4 regions of the Bradyrhizobium sp. UFLA05-108 genome follow, and region 3 is predicted to be linked to each of the others. Evidence: riboswitches for the same ligand, from Rfam matches in the RefSeq annotation. Region 3 holds a riboswitch; each other region holds the start of a gene.
The links. A riboswitch is a leader RNA that binds a small molecule or an ion and turns the genes downstream of it on or off. The one in region 3 is predicted to bind cobalamin.

Region 1 (3,256 bases), on a different contig from region 3:
AGGATGACTGGCAGATCGCCGCGTGTCCGCATCAGGGACCAAGCCTGTCCATCGCGCCTAATGGAACCTACCACGTCGTATGGTTCACGAACGGCAAGGTTCGCAAAGGCCTGTTTTACGCACATTCACTGGACGGCGGAAAAACCTTTTCCCAGCCGATGCCGCTCGGGCAGCCCAGCGATGCGCCGTCGCGCGCCTACGTGATGGCTGGACAAAAGGAAGTCGCTATCGTCTGGAAGGAATTCGATGGCGACAAATCTGCGGTGAAACTCATCCGATCGGAGGACGACGGCGCGACCTGGTCGAAGCCCCGCGTCATTGCGAGCACGTCGGATTCCTCCGACCACCCGCTTCTGGTTTCCGATGGCAGCCAACACTTCCTGTCGTGGATGACCAAGGCTGACGGCTACCGTCTCCTTGCGATCGAGGGCGAACAATGAAGCGCATATTCTTTGCGGCGGTTCTGCTACTCGCGACTCCACTGACGGCACCCGGCTCCGAGAGCCCGGGGCTGAAGCCCTTCACCAGAGGAAGCTGGCAGCAGATCTTGCGGGCGCACGCGGGGCGCCCGACGCTGGTGCACTTCTGGGGCGTGACGTGCGGGCCATGCAAGGTCGAGCTGCCGCAGCTCGGCGACTTCGTGAAGGAGTACCCAGCCGTCGATGTCATTACGATTGATGCCGACCTTGTCCCGAACTCCGACGCCGCGGCGTTGACGATGTTGAAGCAGGCCGGTCTTTCCCCTGCGGAGAACTGGATGTTTAGCGATGGTTTCGCTGAACGGATTCGATATGAAATCGATCCCACCTGGCAGGGCGAAATTCCCCGGACGATCCTGATTTCGCGCGACGGATCCCTCATGACCATCGAAGGCTCTGCCGAGCCGGCCGCACTCCGGGAATGGGTTGACGGGCAAGTGGCGCAAACCAAATGAGAGTCAGGAACTTACGCACCGAACCGGCGATCGACGGGAACGTCTTCGAGCGGATCGATGATCTTATCGGGAATCGGCGAGAGTTCGTCGTTACCAAACTGCTGTCGCAAGTCCTTGACTTCCACGCCGAACCCGTTTCACTGTGCGGGCGGTAGTGCCCGAGAGGGCTATTCAAGGGAATTCGGTGCGTCCTACCCGGACAATGCCGGAGCTGCCCCCGCAACTGTAAGCGGCGAGCCGACGACCATTTAATGCCACTGGGATCCGTGATCCTGGGAAGGTGGTCAAAGGCCGTGACCCGCGAGCCAGGAGACCTGCTACCAGCCGTGGTCATGCGCGAATGTGTCGGGCGGGGTGCTCCGGGGCATTGGTTACTCCATCGCTATCTGCCGCATTGGGGCGAAAGGCAGACAGTCACGGGGAACGTGCATGACGGACCAATTGTTCGCCGTCGGGCACAGAAGTGTTCAACACCCAGCTACTTTTGAAGCAGCCGTTCGGCTGCGCGCATTCGCATAAACTAAACTCATTCCGTAAGCATTGGCACAGCGCAGCGGCGCTGCCGCTTGGAGCGCTGCTGGCTCTCGCGCCTGCCCCACGCCTGGCATTCGCGCAAAACCCGCAGATTATCGGACCTATTGAGGTCGAGGCGCCAAGACCGCGGAACGCCGCGACGCATGTCAGCAAGAGGACAGACGCCGCGGCCAAGCGCGCGGCGCAGCAGGCCGGTTCGAAGCCCACACCGCGAGCGGCCGCCAGTCATGAGAACCTGGCAACGCCCCTCAACTCCAGTGCCGTGGCAACCAGCGCAAGCCGGCTCGGATTGACGGTGCATGAGACGCCCGCGAGCGTGGATGTCGTGAGCCGGCAACAGATGCAGGAACAGGGCTACCGTACCACGACCGAAGCCGCTCAAGGCGCCGTCGGCGTGCTGTCGGGCGATGCAGCAGGCGCGCCCGGCGGCTTCTCAATGCGCGGCTTCTCCTTTGGCGAGGTGTCCGTGCTTTACAACGGAATCTGGATTGGCCCGCAGAGCATCACCTCACGGGTGATGGATACGGCCAATCTCGATCAGGTCGAATTCCTCAAGGGGCCGTCCTCGATCATGTCGGGGCTCGCCGCGATTGGCGGCGCCGTGAACTATGTGAACAACCAGCCGTCCACAGGCCCGATCAAGAACCAGCTCGATGCTTCCCTCGATTCGCTGGGCACCTACCGGACTCATTTCGGCTCTGGCGGCAGCACGAATGTGCCGGGGCTCGACTATCGCTTCGACCTCAGCTCATCGAAGATCAACAGCTTCGTGGACGGCGACTACCAGCAGCTCAACAATGTTTCCGGACAACTGGACTACCGCGTCAACGAATCATTCAAGGTTTTCGGCGCGGTCGAATACCGGCGCGATGACGGACACGCCTATTGGGGAGCGCCTTTGACGACGACGGCATTTTCGGGAGCGTACTCCACTCACGGTGTCGTTGCCGGATCGGCGATCAATACGTTCGACGGCTCGGTACTCAGTCCTGTCACCGTCGACTCGCGCACGCTGACGACAAACTACAATGTGACCGACAATTCCATCGGCGCGCACGAAGTCTGGCTGCGCGGCGGGTTCGAATGGAACGTCCTCGACAGCGTTACGATCAAGAACCAGGCCTACGAATATGGCGCCAGACGCCATTGGTACGATAGCGAGACCTACGCCTTCAATACCGCGACCTCAATGATCGATCGTGATCGTTTCTTCGTCACGCACAAGCAGCGGGTCATCGGCGACAATACCGACGTCGTGTGGAACACGTCATTCTTCGGCATGGAGAACCGGCTCGCCACCCAGTTGTCGGTGAGCCGCAACGACATTCAATTTGCGCAGGAAGGGAATCCGAACACCTATCCAGCCGACTCGGTGACGGTGCTCGATCCCGATCCCGGCTTCTACGGCGTGCCGGAGCCCAATATCCGGAACAGCCGTCTCGACAATGCGGCGATCTCGATCGAGGACCGGCTCAAACTTACTCCGCTGTTCGCGTTGATCGGTGGGATTCGTGTTGATGACCTGACGTTATCGCGTAGCGGCGTCAACTTCGATGGCACTTTCCCTGCCGGCCAGCCGTTCACCAAGACCTGGAATCCCGTGTCCTACCGCGCGGCAGCGACCTTCGAGCCCATGAAGGGGCTGCTGCTCTACGGCATGTATGCGACGGCCTACGATCCTGCCGCAGCCGGCATATTTTCCGTCACCCCGGGGACTTCGCTGGAGCTGACGAGCGCCCGCATCTATGAGACCGGAATCAAGCTGATATCCGACGATAAACGCGCCGA
Region 2 (3,256 bases), on a different contig from region 3:
GCCGGAGAGCTGCTCGCCAAAATACTGCACCATGTCGTTGCGTTCGAACTCGCCATGGACGAGCACGTCGAGCCCGATCTCCTCCTGCCAGCGCACCGTGCGGGCGGTTTCCTCCTTGAGGAACTGCTCGTACTGCGCGTCGGTCAGCTTGCCCTTGGCATGCGCGGCGCGGGCATTGCGCACGTCCGCGGTCTGCGGGAACGAGCCGATCGTCGTCGTCGGGAAGGCCGGAAGGCCAAAGCGCTTGCGTTGGATCTCCACGCGGCTCGCAAAAGCGCTGGTACGACGGCGCATGGCGTCGTCGATCGCCGCCATGCGTTTGGCGACCGCCGCGTCGTGGATCTTGGGTGAGATCTGGCGGGCTTTCGCGGCCTTGTCCGAAGCGGCGAGGGCATCGGCGACGCTGTCATCGCCTGCGAGGGCCCTCGCTAGCGTGGACAGCTCGGCGATCTTCTGCACCGAGAAGGCAAGCCAGCTCTTGACGTCGGGATCGAGGCCGGTCTCAAGCTCGAGATCGATCGGCGTATGCAGCAGCGAACAGGACGGCGCGATCTGCACGCGGCCGGCGCCGAGCCTGGCAATGATCGGCTTGTAGCGGTCGATCAGCGCCGACAGGCTGGAGCGCCAGACGTTACGGCCGTCGATGACACCGAGCGAGATCACGAGGTCGGCGCGGGCGCCGGATTCGACCTGGCTCAGCTGCTGCGGCGCGCGGATCAGGTCGACGTGCAGCCCGGCTACCGGGAGCGCCAGAGCGGTTGCAAGGTTGTCGCCGATCGCGCCGAAATAGGTGGCGAGCATGATCTTGACGTTGGGCACGTCCTTGGCGAAGCGCGCATAGGCGCGCTGGAGTGCGTTCCGCTCGATCTCATTGAGATCGAGCACCAGGCAAGGCTCGTCGATCTGGACCCATTCAGCGCCGCGCTTGGCGAGCTCCTGGAGAACGTCGACATAGACGGGCAGCAGGCCATCGAGCAGCGAGATCGGATCGACCGCCGCGTCATGGCTTTTGCCGAGCTTCAGGAAGGTGACGGGACCGACCAGCACCGGACGGGTCTGATAGCCGAGCGCCTTGGCTTCATCGTACTCCTGGATCACCTTGCGCGAGGAGAGCTTGAAGGTCTGGCCCTTGTGAAATTCCGGAACCATGTAGTGGTAGTTGGTGTCGAACCACTTGGTCATTTCCTGCGCTGTTGCACCATGTCCATGATGGGCGTGACCGCAACTCGCGTCGTGTGCGTCGCCCTGTGATCCGCGTGCCATCGCGAAATAGGTCTTGAGCGAGACCAGGCCGCCCTTCCAGCCGTAGGCATCGGGGATGGCGCCAACCATGACGCTGGTATCGAGCACCTGGTCGTAAAGCGAGAAATCGTTCGACGGGATGATGGTTGCGCCGAGCGATTTCTGGCGTGCCCAGTTGGCAGCACGGAGCCCGGCTGCGGTTTCGAGAAGTTGCTGCTCGCTGATCTTGCCGGCCCACAAACCTTCGAGTGCGAGCTTGAGTTCGCGGCGTGGCCCAATACGGGGCGTGCCGAGCGTTGCGACTGGTAGTGAAAGAGAAGTCATAGCTTTAACCCCATTTTGGTGGGGGCAAAAGGCCATGGCGGACGCTGGCAGGCAGCCGCGGATGCGGCAGCTGCTTGGCGTACCACCGGGACACCCCGCCCGTGGACGATTATGTTGTCGGGGCAGGTCTCCTGGCTCGCGGGTCGTCGCCTGCACCCGGGCCTTCCCGAAGCTTTCGCTTCAGTGACACGATTGGATGCGAGCTCGCCGCTTACAGTTGCGGGGGCAGCGCCGGCATTGCTTCAGTCCGAACGGACCGGGAGCGCACCGGCTTCCCTCTTAGCTCCAGATCAAGCGGGACCCGGAGAACCTCGACGTTTTCGATTATCTGCATCGATGGGGTGCCGTCAACCTCTCGCCGTTCACTTGCGCTGTGGCATACCGGCCGGAACGACCGTTCTTACGATCGATGAATCCAGTGCCTCGTAGTCGTGCAGTCCAATCGTGGCGTAGAGCTCCGCACGCGTCTGCATGCGGTCGACGAGCTTATGCGTGCCACCATCGCGCGAAATCGCAGCATAAAGTTCTGCCTGCGCTTTGTTCGCCACGCGCAACGAAGACACCGGCCAGATCACCATCGCGTAGCCCATCGCCTCGAACTCGGCGGCTGTGAAGAACGGGGTCTTTCCGAATTCGGTCATATTGGCGAGCAGGGGTACGCCAGGCATACGCTCGGCAAAGGCGCGGAACATCTCGGCAGTGTTAAGCGCTTCGGGGAAGATCGCGTCGGCACCCGCCTCCATATAGAGTTTGGCACGGGCAACGGCGCCATCGAGGCCTTCGCTTGAGGCCGCATCGGTCCTGGCGATGATCACGAGATTGCGACGAGCTTTTGACGCGGCTGCCACTTTGGCTGCCATATCATGTGCATCGGCAATTTTCTTGTCGTTCAAATGACCGCATTTCTTCGGCAAGCTCTGGTCTTCGAGATGAAGCGCAGCTGCGCCGGCATCCTCGAACACGCGCGTGGCATGCATGACGTTGAGTGCCTCGCCGTAGCCGGTGTCCGCATCGACGAGAAGGGGCAGGCCCGACGCGCGGACGATCTGGCGGATGAAGAAGGCAACTTCATCAACGGTGATGATCCCGAGATCGGGCAGGCCCATCGATGCTGTCATCGCGGCACCCGAGAGATACAGCGCCTCGAAGCCGGCCGCTTTGGCCTGGAGCGCCGCCATGCCGTTATGCGCGCCAGGAAGCTTCAGAATGCCCGGCTGCTTCAGGAACGCGCGGAAGCGGAGCCCGGCAGGCTCTTGCGGCAGATCGGCGGCAACGAGATAGGGCATCTGGCAGTTCCTCAGGCGGCGCGGACCGACGAGCGCAATCCGCTGCGCTGTTCGAGCGGCACGAAAGTCAGATTCTCCGGACCGACGTAATTGGCTGACGGACGGATGATCTTGTTGTCGATACGCTGCTCGATGATGTGGGCAGCCCATCCCGACGTGCGGGCGATCACGAACAGCGGCGTGAACATCGCGGTCGGCACGTCCATCATGTGATAGGACACCGCGCTGAACCAGTCGAGATTGGCGAACATTTTTTTAGTCTCCGCCATCACGGCTTCGATCCGGTCGGCGATCTCGAACATCTTCATCGAGCCGGCCTCGCGCGACAGGCGGCGCGCGACTTCCTTGATCACCTTGTTGCGGGGGTCGGCGATCGTATAGACGGGGTGGCCAAACCCGATCAC
Region 3 (3,256 bases):
CCAGTTGGCGGTGTTCATGTCGTGGGTGCGGCGGCGGTCATCGCCAGTGTTCTTGCGCAGATCGAGGAATTCCTCGATGTCGACGTGCCAGGTCTCTAGATAGGCGCAGACCGCGCCCTTGCGCTTGCCGCCCTGGTTGACGGCGATCGCGGTGTCGTTGGCCACCTTCAGGAACGGGATGATGCCCTGGCTTTCGCCATTGGTGCCCTTGATGTGGGCTCCGAGGCCGCGCACCGGCGTCCAATCGTTGCCGAGGCCGCCGGAGTACTTTGCCAGCAGCGCATTGTCCTTGATCGACTTGAAGATGCCATCGAGGTCGTCCGATACGGTGGTGAGGAAGCAGGACGACAGCTGCGGGCGCAGCGTGCCGGAATTGAACAGCGTCGGCGTCGAGGCCATGAAGTCGAACGACGACAAGAGATCGTAGAACTCGATCGCCTTGGCTTCGCGGTCGAGCTCTCGAATTGCCAGGCCCATCGCTACGCGCATGAAGAAGGCCTGCGGCAGCTCGATCCGCTTGCCTTGCTGATGCAGGAAATAGCGGTCGTACAGCGTCTGAAGGCCGAGGAACTGGAAGTTCAGGTCTCGCTCAGGCTTCAGCGCCGCGGCGATGCGGCCGAGATCGAAGCGGGCGAGTTCGGGATCGAGCAGTTCGGCTGCGATGCCGACCTTCACATAGGCCGGAAAGTATTCGGCATAGTGCGTCGCCATATCGCCCTGCGAGGCCAACGTCGTAACGCCGTGGACATGCGACAGCACCTCGCCGCGGAGCTTGTCGAGCAGCAGGCGTGCGCTGACATAGGCATAACTCGGCTCCTGCTCGACCAGCGTGCGCGCGGCCATGATCGAGGCCAGCGCCAGCTCGTCCTGGCTGATGCCGTCGTAGAGATTGCGGGTGGTCTCGGCCAGCACGGGGGCTGCGGAGACGCCGTCGAGACCGTCGCAGGCCTCATTGATGATCAGTTCGAGCCGGCGCGTGTCCAGACCGACGCGCGAGCCGTCCGGCAGCGTCACGTGAAGGATCGGTGCGGCGATGGGCGCCGGCTGCGCGGCCGCTTCCTCGGCGCGCTGGCGGGACCGTTCCTCGCGGTACAGCACATAGGCCCGGGCGACCTTGTGGTGCTCGCTGCGCATCAAGGCGAGTTCGACCTGATCCTGCACATCCTCGATATGAAAGGTGCGCCCCTCACCTGCGCGGCGCATCAGGGCTGCTATGACTTCGGCCGTCAATTGCTCGACGCTCTCGTGAACGCGGCGCGAAGCAACCGCAGTGCTGCCCTCTACCGCGAGGAAAGCCTTGGTCATTGCGACCGCGATCTTGGCGGAATCGAACGGCGAGACCTTCCCGTTGCGGCGGATGATCTGCATGGCCGGCTCGCTGGAAGCAGCCGCAAGTGACTGTGGACGCAACTGGATGATGGGTGCGGAAGCGGTGTCCGCGTCGTGCAGGTTCAGTGACATCAAAGGGCCCCGTGATGCGCGCGTTGTGTTTGGACGGGGCGATAAGGAAGGACGCTGCCGGAACGCCGGCAGACGTGTTGCCGGACGGTGCGTGCAAGCGACCGCCGGACACCCCGCCCGTGGACGTTCAGATCGTCACGGCAGGTCTCCTGGCTCGCAGGTCGTTGCTTGCTTCCTGTCTTCCCGGCGCGGGCGCACCAGTGACGTTGTCCGGAAGCAGCTCGCTGCTGACAGTTGCGGGGGCAGCGCCGGAATTCCGCACCAAAGGCGCAGTTCACCGGCTTCCCTCTTAGCCACTACATCTTGCGACGCAGTAGGACCGTGACACCCATATATGGAGATATTCGAGGCAAGCTGTCAATGATTGATTTCACGGGGGGCGCACGCGGACGGCCATCCCCAATCAGTTATCGAGTATTGACGAGCTCAAGAATGCTTCTGATCGTCGCCACCATAGTCGATTCGCACAGCCGGCTAATGCTCTCAATCCTTGCTCATAGCGACAAAGCTTTTTAAGCGCGTCGAGGCTTCTCTCGGCGCCGGCTCTCGCAGCTTGCTTCATCCCTTTGAGCAAATTCCGATCGAGCGCAAGCTTTTCAATTCTATTGGCAAATTCGCAAATCTGTCGCGGCTGGCAAAGAAAGCCGTTTACGCCATCCTGTATGAGCTCCGGCAGTCCACCAGCGGCGGAAGCAATAACTGGCACCCCGAGCGCGAGCAGCTCTAGCACGACCTGGTCGACCATCGAGCCGCGAAGGCAGCACCAGCACATCGTATGATCCAATCCATGGACGGACGGACTTCCCCAATCGTCCTTTTCTGCAAAGGGCATGAGGCGTACGCGCACCATGGACTTCCAAGCAGCTTCATCTCTGTCCTACGCCAGTGCTCTTGCGGAGGATCGCAAAATCGTACCTGGCACCAAGTGGGGTGGGGCGTTCGGATCTCGGCAATCGGCTCGAGATTGTCCCAGGCTTTTGAGGTCGCCCCCTTATAGCCTGTGGATCAGGTCGAGATTCAGTTTTTGAAATTCGATTTCAGTTGCACACGCACGAATAGTTTTCTTGCGTTTGTAGCCGATGGCCCATCTTTGGCCGTTCGCCGCGGGCCGCCTAGACATCCCAAATCAAACCAGACGGGGCTTCAACAGAAAAAGGGCCGTCTCATCATTGTTGCTTTAGCCATGAAACCTGCGCCTGCTTCGATGATTGCGTGCAATACTCTGCGATCCGGCCAACTGACCGCGCTAACATTGATCCAAGCGACAGCAACACGTTAGCCATCAATGGATAAACTCAAGCGCACGTGTAAAGAGTTCGACATGCAACATCAGCAGCCGCCACCGAGTTGCCCTGACGATAGGCACCCAAGCGTGCCACCCAGGAATCCTGGTTGGGTGAGCAGCAAGATAGAGGAACTTCCTGCGGGGACCAAGTTCAACCATGCTAATAGGGATGGAGTGTGGGGCGGCGCGGGGCAAAGCGGGCATTCGGGCAAAGCTATTTGGATGGCTTTAGAGAATGATGTGAACGCTGCACACGGCTATGCAGGTAGTTCTGGGCGGTACTCCATTGTCGAGGCGCGAGAGCCACTCAAATTGGCGGTCATGGACGAGTGGTATGATCAAGTTGAACCTGACGAACTGGGCGCATGGGCTGCGATGGCGCAGAAGCATGGCTTGGACGGAGTGAAAACGGAATATGAGAGCTCCTACGAGGTCGTTCTGTTTGACACAAGTAAGGTTAGAAGTTTAGGTGAACGTCTTCTGGGCCTTCCCGGCGAGATAGGCGTTGTG
Region 4 (3,256 bases), on a different contig from region 3:
CGAGCAGTGCGGACTTCTGCCGTCTGCGGGAACGACCCGATCGTGGTCGTTGGGAAAAGCGGCAGGCCGAAACGCTTGCGCTGAAGCTCGGCGCGGCTCTCAAAAGCGCTATTGCGGCGGCGCATAACCGCATCAATCGCCGCCGTACGCTGGGCAACGGCCGTGTCATGGATCTTTGGCGAAGCTCGGCGGGCCGTCGCCGCAAAGTCCGATTCGGCAAACGCGGCGGCAACGACCTTTCCGTCGACCGCGAGCGCTTTTGCCAAGGTCGCGAGCTCGCCGATCTTCTGAACCGAGAAGGCAAGCCAGCTCTTTACATCAGAATCGAGATCGGTCTCCAGCTCAAGGTCGATTGGGACATGAAGGAGTGAGCAGGACGGCGCCAGCTGCACGCGATCCTTGCCGAACGTTGCAATGACGGGCCTGAACCGCTCCACGAGTGCCGACAGGTCGGAGCGCCACACGTTGCGGCCATCGATGATGCCGAGTGAAATCACGAGGTCCGCGCGGGCGCCGGGTTCAATCTGGCTCAATTGTTGAGGAGCGCGCACCAGATCGACGTGCAATCCGGCGACTGGCAGCCCCAGAGCTGTCGCCAGATTGTCGCCAATTGCACCGAAATAAGTGGCAAGCATGATCTTGATGCCGGGCACCTCCTTGGCGAAACGCCGATAGACACGCTGCAGCGCGCTTCGTGTGGTCTCGTCCAGATCGAGCACCAAGCAGGGCTCGTCAAGCTGGACCCACTCGGCTCCACGTTTCGCCAGTTCTTGGAGGACCTCGACATAGACCGGAACGAGGCTATCGAGCAGCGAAATCGGATCAAACGCCAAGTCGGCGCTCTTGCCGAGCTTAAGGAAGGTGACTGGTCCGATCAGGACAGGCCGTGTTTGATAGCCAAGGGCTTTCGCCTCCTCATATTCCTCGATCGGCTTACGGGAGGAAAGCCTGAAGGTCTGACCTTTATGGAATTCGGGCACCATGTAGTGGTAATTGGTATCGAACCACTTGGTCATTTCCTGCGCAGCGGCGCCATGGCCATGATGGGCTTGACCGTCGTGCTCCTGGTCTTGCGAGCCCCGTGCCATGGCGAAATAGGTTGTCAGCGAGACCGGACCGTCCTCCCAGCCGTACGCTTTAGGAATCGCGCCAACCATGACGCTCGTGTCGAGAACCTGGTCATAGAGTGAGAAATCATTCGATGGGATGACGGTGACGCCAAGCGAATTCTGCCGTGCCCAGTTAGCGACACGAAGACCGGCCGCAGCTTCAAGAAGCTGCCGGTCGTTGATCTTGCCCTCCCAGTAGCCTTCGAGCGCCAGTTTGAGTTCGCGGCGTGGCCCGATACGTGGCATGCCGAGGGTTGCGACAGGAAGTGAGGGAAGAGACATAGCTTTAACCCCATTGTGGTTGGAGCAAAGGCTATGGCGGAGACGCAGGCAGGAGGGCCGCGAAAGCGCCCTGCTGCTTGGCGTACCACCGGACACCCCGCCCGTGGTCGATTATGTTGTCGGGGCAGGTCTCCTGGCTCGCGAGTCATCGCCTGCATCCGGCCTTCCCGAAGCGCCTGCTTCAGTGACACGTATGGATGCGGGCTCGCCGCTTACAGTTGCGGGGGCAGCGCCGGCATTGATTCAATCCTGAACGGATCGAGGACGCACCGGCTTCCCTCTTAGCTCCAGATCAAGAGAGATCTGGAGAACCTCGACAACTTCGATTATCTGCACCAGAGGGGTAACGTCAACCTCTGCGGATTACCTTTGCTGCGGCTTCTGGCCGGGCAGGTCTGTCTTAACGAAGAAAGCATCGAGCCCTTCGCATCTGTCCGGAGCAATCGTCGCGCAAAGCTTCACGCGGCAGGATCTGCTCGACGAGCTCGCGCCTAACACGTGCGAGTGCGTCGTAAAGTGCGTCTTATACCTTCATGGCGTCGACCTCCGCCGCCGTCAAGATCGCCATCGATCGAACAGTACGAAGGAAGCAAAATAGATCTCGGCCAACGAGACCTTGAGGAGCGTCGTTGTCGATTCCAAGGCGGACGGTTTTCTTGTTCGTCGGCGCTGAACTGCAACATCTGCATCAACGTCCCAGCGAAGTGCGGACATTTTGGGCCGGTCAACTACCAATGCTAGCAATTGATCGGATTGACAGACCCGGTCAATTTTACGAGGTCGCCTGAAGAGCACAAGAGCTCGTCGCTGTTGCCACGCATTATGGCGGATTTGCGCTTTGCGGTCCGCAATTTAGCGTTCGTCGACTCCTGTCGCAGTTGAATAGCTTGGTCTGGCGAACAACCTGCAAATTGGAGAGTGTCACCATGGATGCAGCCGGATCGTCGGATAGCATCATTCCTCGTGCCGACATCGTCAAACGCGCAGCGCGCATCGGCGCAGAGATCCGAAACGTCAAGCTGTCGGGAGACTTGCCGGACCAGACGATCGCCGCGATCAATGAGCTCCTGGTGGAGCACAAGGTTATCTTCTTTCGCGACCAGGGTCATCTCGACGATGCTGAGCAGGAGCGCTTTGCCCTTCGTTTTGGAAGTCTGGCACCTCATCCAACGCTCGGTGCCATAAAGGGAACGACGTCGACCATCGAGCTTGACTCTGCCCGCGCCGGTAGCCGGGCCGACTTGTGGCACACCGATGGAACCTTCGTCGATGCCTACCCCAAAATTGCGGTGCTACGAGGCGTTGTAATACCACCCTTCGGTGGCGACACAGCCTGGTCAAACACCGTTGCGGCCTACCTCGACCTAGCACCGCCGTTGCAGCGGCTTGCAGACAAGCTTTGGGCCGTTCACAGCAACTCCTTTGACTACGCAATACTGGACCGTGTCAGCGAGCTCGACAAAAAGCACTTGGACGAAGTCTTCACTAGGACGATCTATCAGACTGAGCATCCTGTGGTGCGCGTGCACCCCGAGACCGGCGAACGCGCGCTGGTGCTCGGCGCTCTGGTGCAAAATTTCGTTGGTATCCCAAAATACGACGGCCAGAAGCTGTTTGATGTCTTTCAGTCTCATATCACGGCTCTCGAAAATACCGTCCGCTGGAGCTGGAGGGAAGGCGATATAGCGATCTGGGACAATCGGGCTACGCAGCATTACGCGGTGAACGATTACGGCGACCAGCATCGCCTCGTTCGTCGCGCCACCGTCGCCGGTGAAGTACCCGTCAGCATCGATGGTCAGAGCAGCGTAACACGCATCAAGGCAGCCAAGGAACCGAAGGTTGCCTAACGCCTCACAAGGGTG

Region 1: another riboswitch for cobalamin. It lies ahead of SO140_RS44895 (TonB-dependent receptor); the one in region 3 lies ahead of SO140_RS22445 (ribonucleoside-diphosphate reductase subunit alpha).
Region 2: another riboswitch for cobalamin. It lies ahead of metE (5-methyltetrahydropteroyltriglutamate--homocysteine S-methyltransferase); the one in region 3 lies ahead of SO140_RS22445 (ribonucleoside-diphosphate reductase subunit alpha).
Region 4: another riboswitch for cobalamin. It lies ahead of metE (5-methyltetrahydropteroyltriglutamate--homocysteine S-methyltransferase); the one in region 3 lies ahead of SO140_RS22445 (ribonucleoside-diphosphate reductase subunit alpha).

Annotation. Positions count from the first base shown of each region.
Region 1 covers NZ_JBANAZ010000135.1:2,725-5,980, reverse strand. Annotated here, with positions in the region: gene SO140_RS44905 (sialidase family protein) at 1-440, shown strand, start outside; gene SO140_RS44900 (TlpA family protein disulfide reductase) at 437-934, shown strand; cobalamin riboswitch at 1,070-1,270, shown strand; gene SO140_RS44895 (TonB-dependent receptor) at 1,764-3,256, shown strand, end outside.
Region 2 covers NZ_JBANAZ010000062.1:11,184-14,439, forward strand. Annotated here, with positions in the region: gene metE (5-methyltetrahydropteroyltriglutamate--homocysteine S-methyltransferase) at 1-1,566, opposite strand, end outside; cobalamin riboswitch at 1,671-1,895, opposite strand; gene prpB (methylisocitrate lyase) at 1,929-2,852, opposite strand; gene prpC (bifunctional 2-methylcitrate synthase/citrate synthase) at 2,864-3,256, opposite strand, start outside.
Region 3 covers NZ_JBANAZ010000030.1:89,694-92,949, reverse strand. Annotated here, with positions in the region: gene SO140_RS22445 (ribonucleoside-diphosphate reductase subunit alpha) at 1-1,461, opposite strand, end outside; cobalamin riboswitch at 1,584-1,800, opposite strand; gene SO140_RS22440 (glycosyltransferase) at 1,865-2,311, opposite strand; gene SO140_RS22435 (hypothetical protein) at 2,858-3,256, shown strand, end outside.
Region 4 covers NZ_JBANAZ010000045.1:5,648-8,903, reverse strand. Annotated here, with positions in the region: gene metE (5-methyltetrahydropteroyltriglutamate--homocysteine S-methyltransferase) at 1-1,391, opposite strand, end outside; cobalamin riboswitch at 1,498-1,722, opposite strand; gene SO140_RS28605 (TauD/TfdA dioxygenase family protein) at 2,318-3,241, shown strand.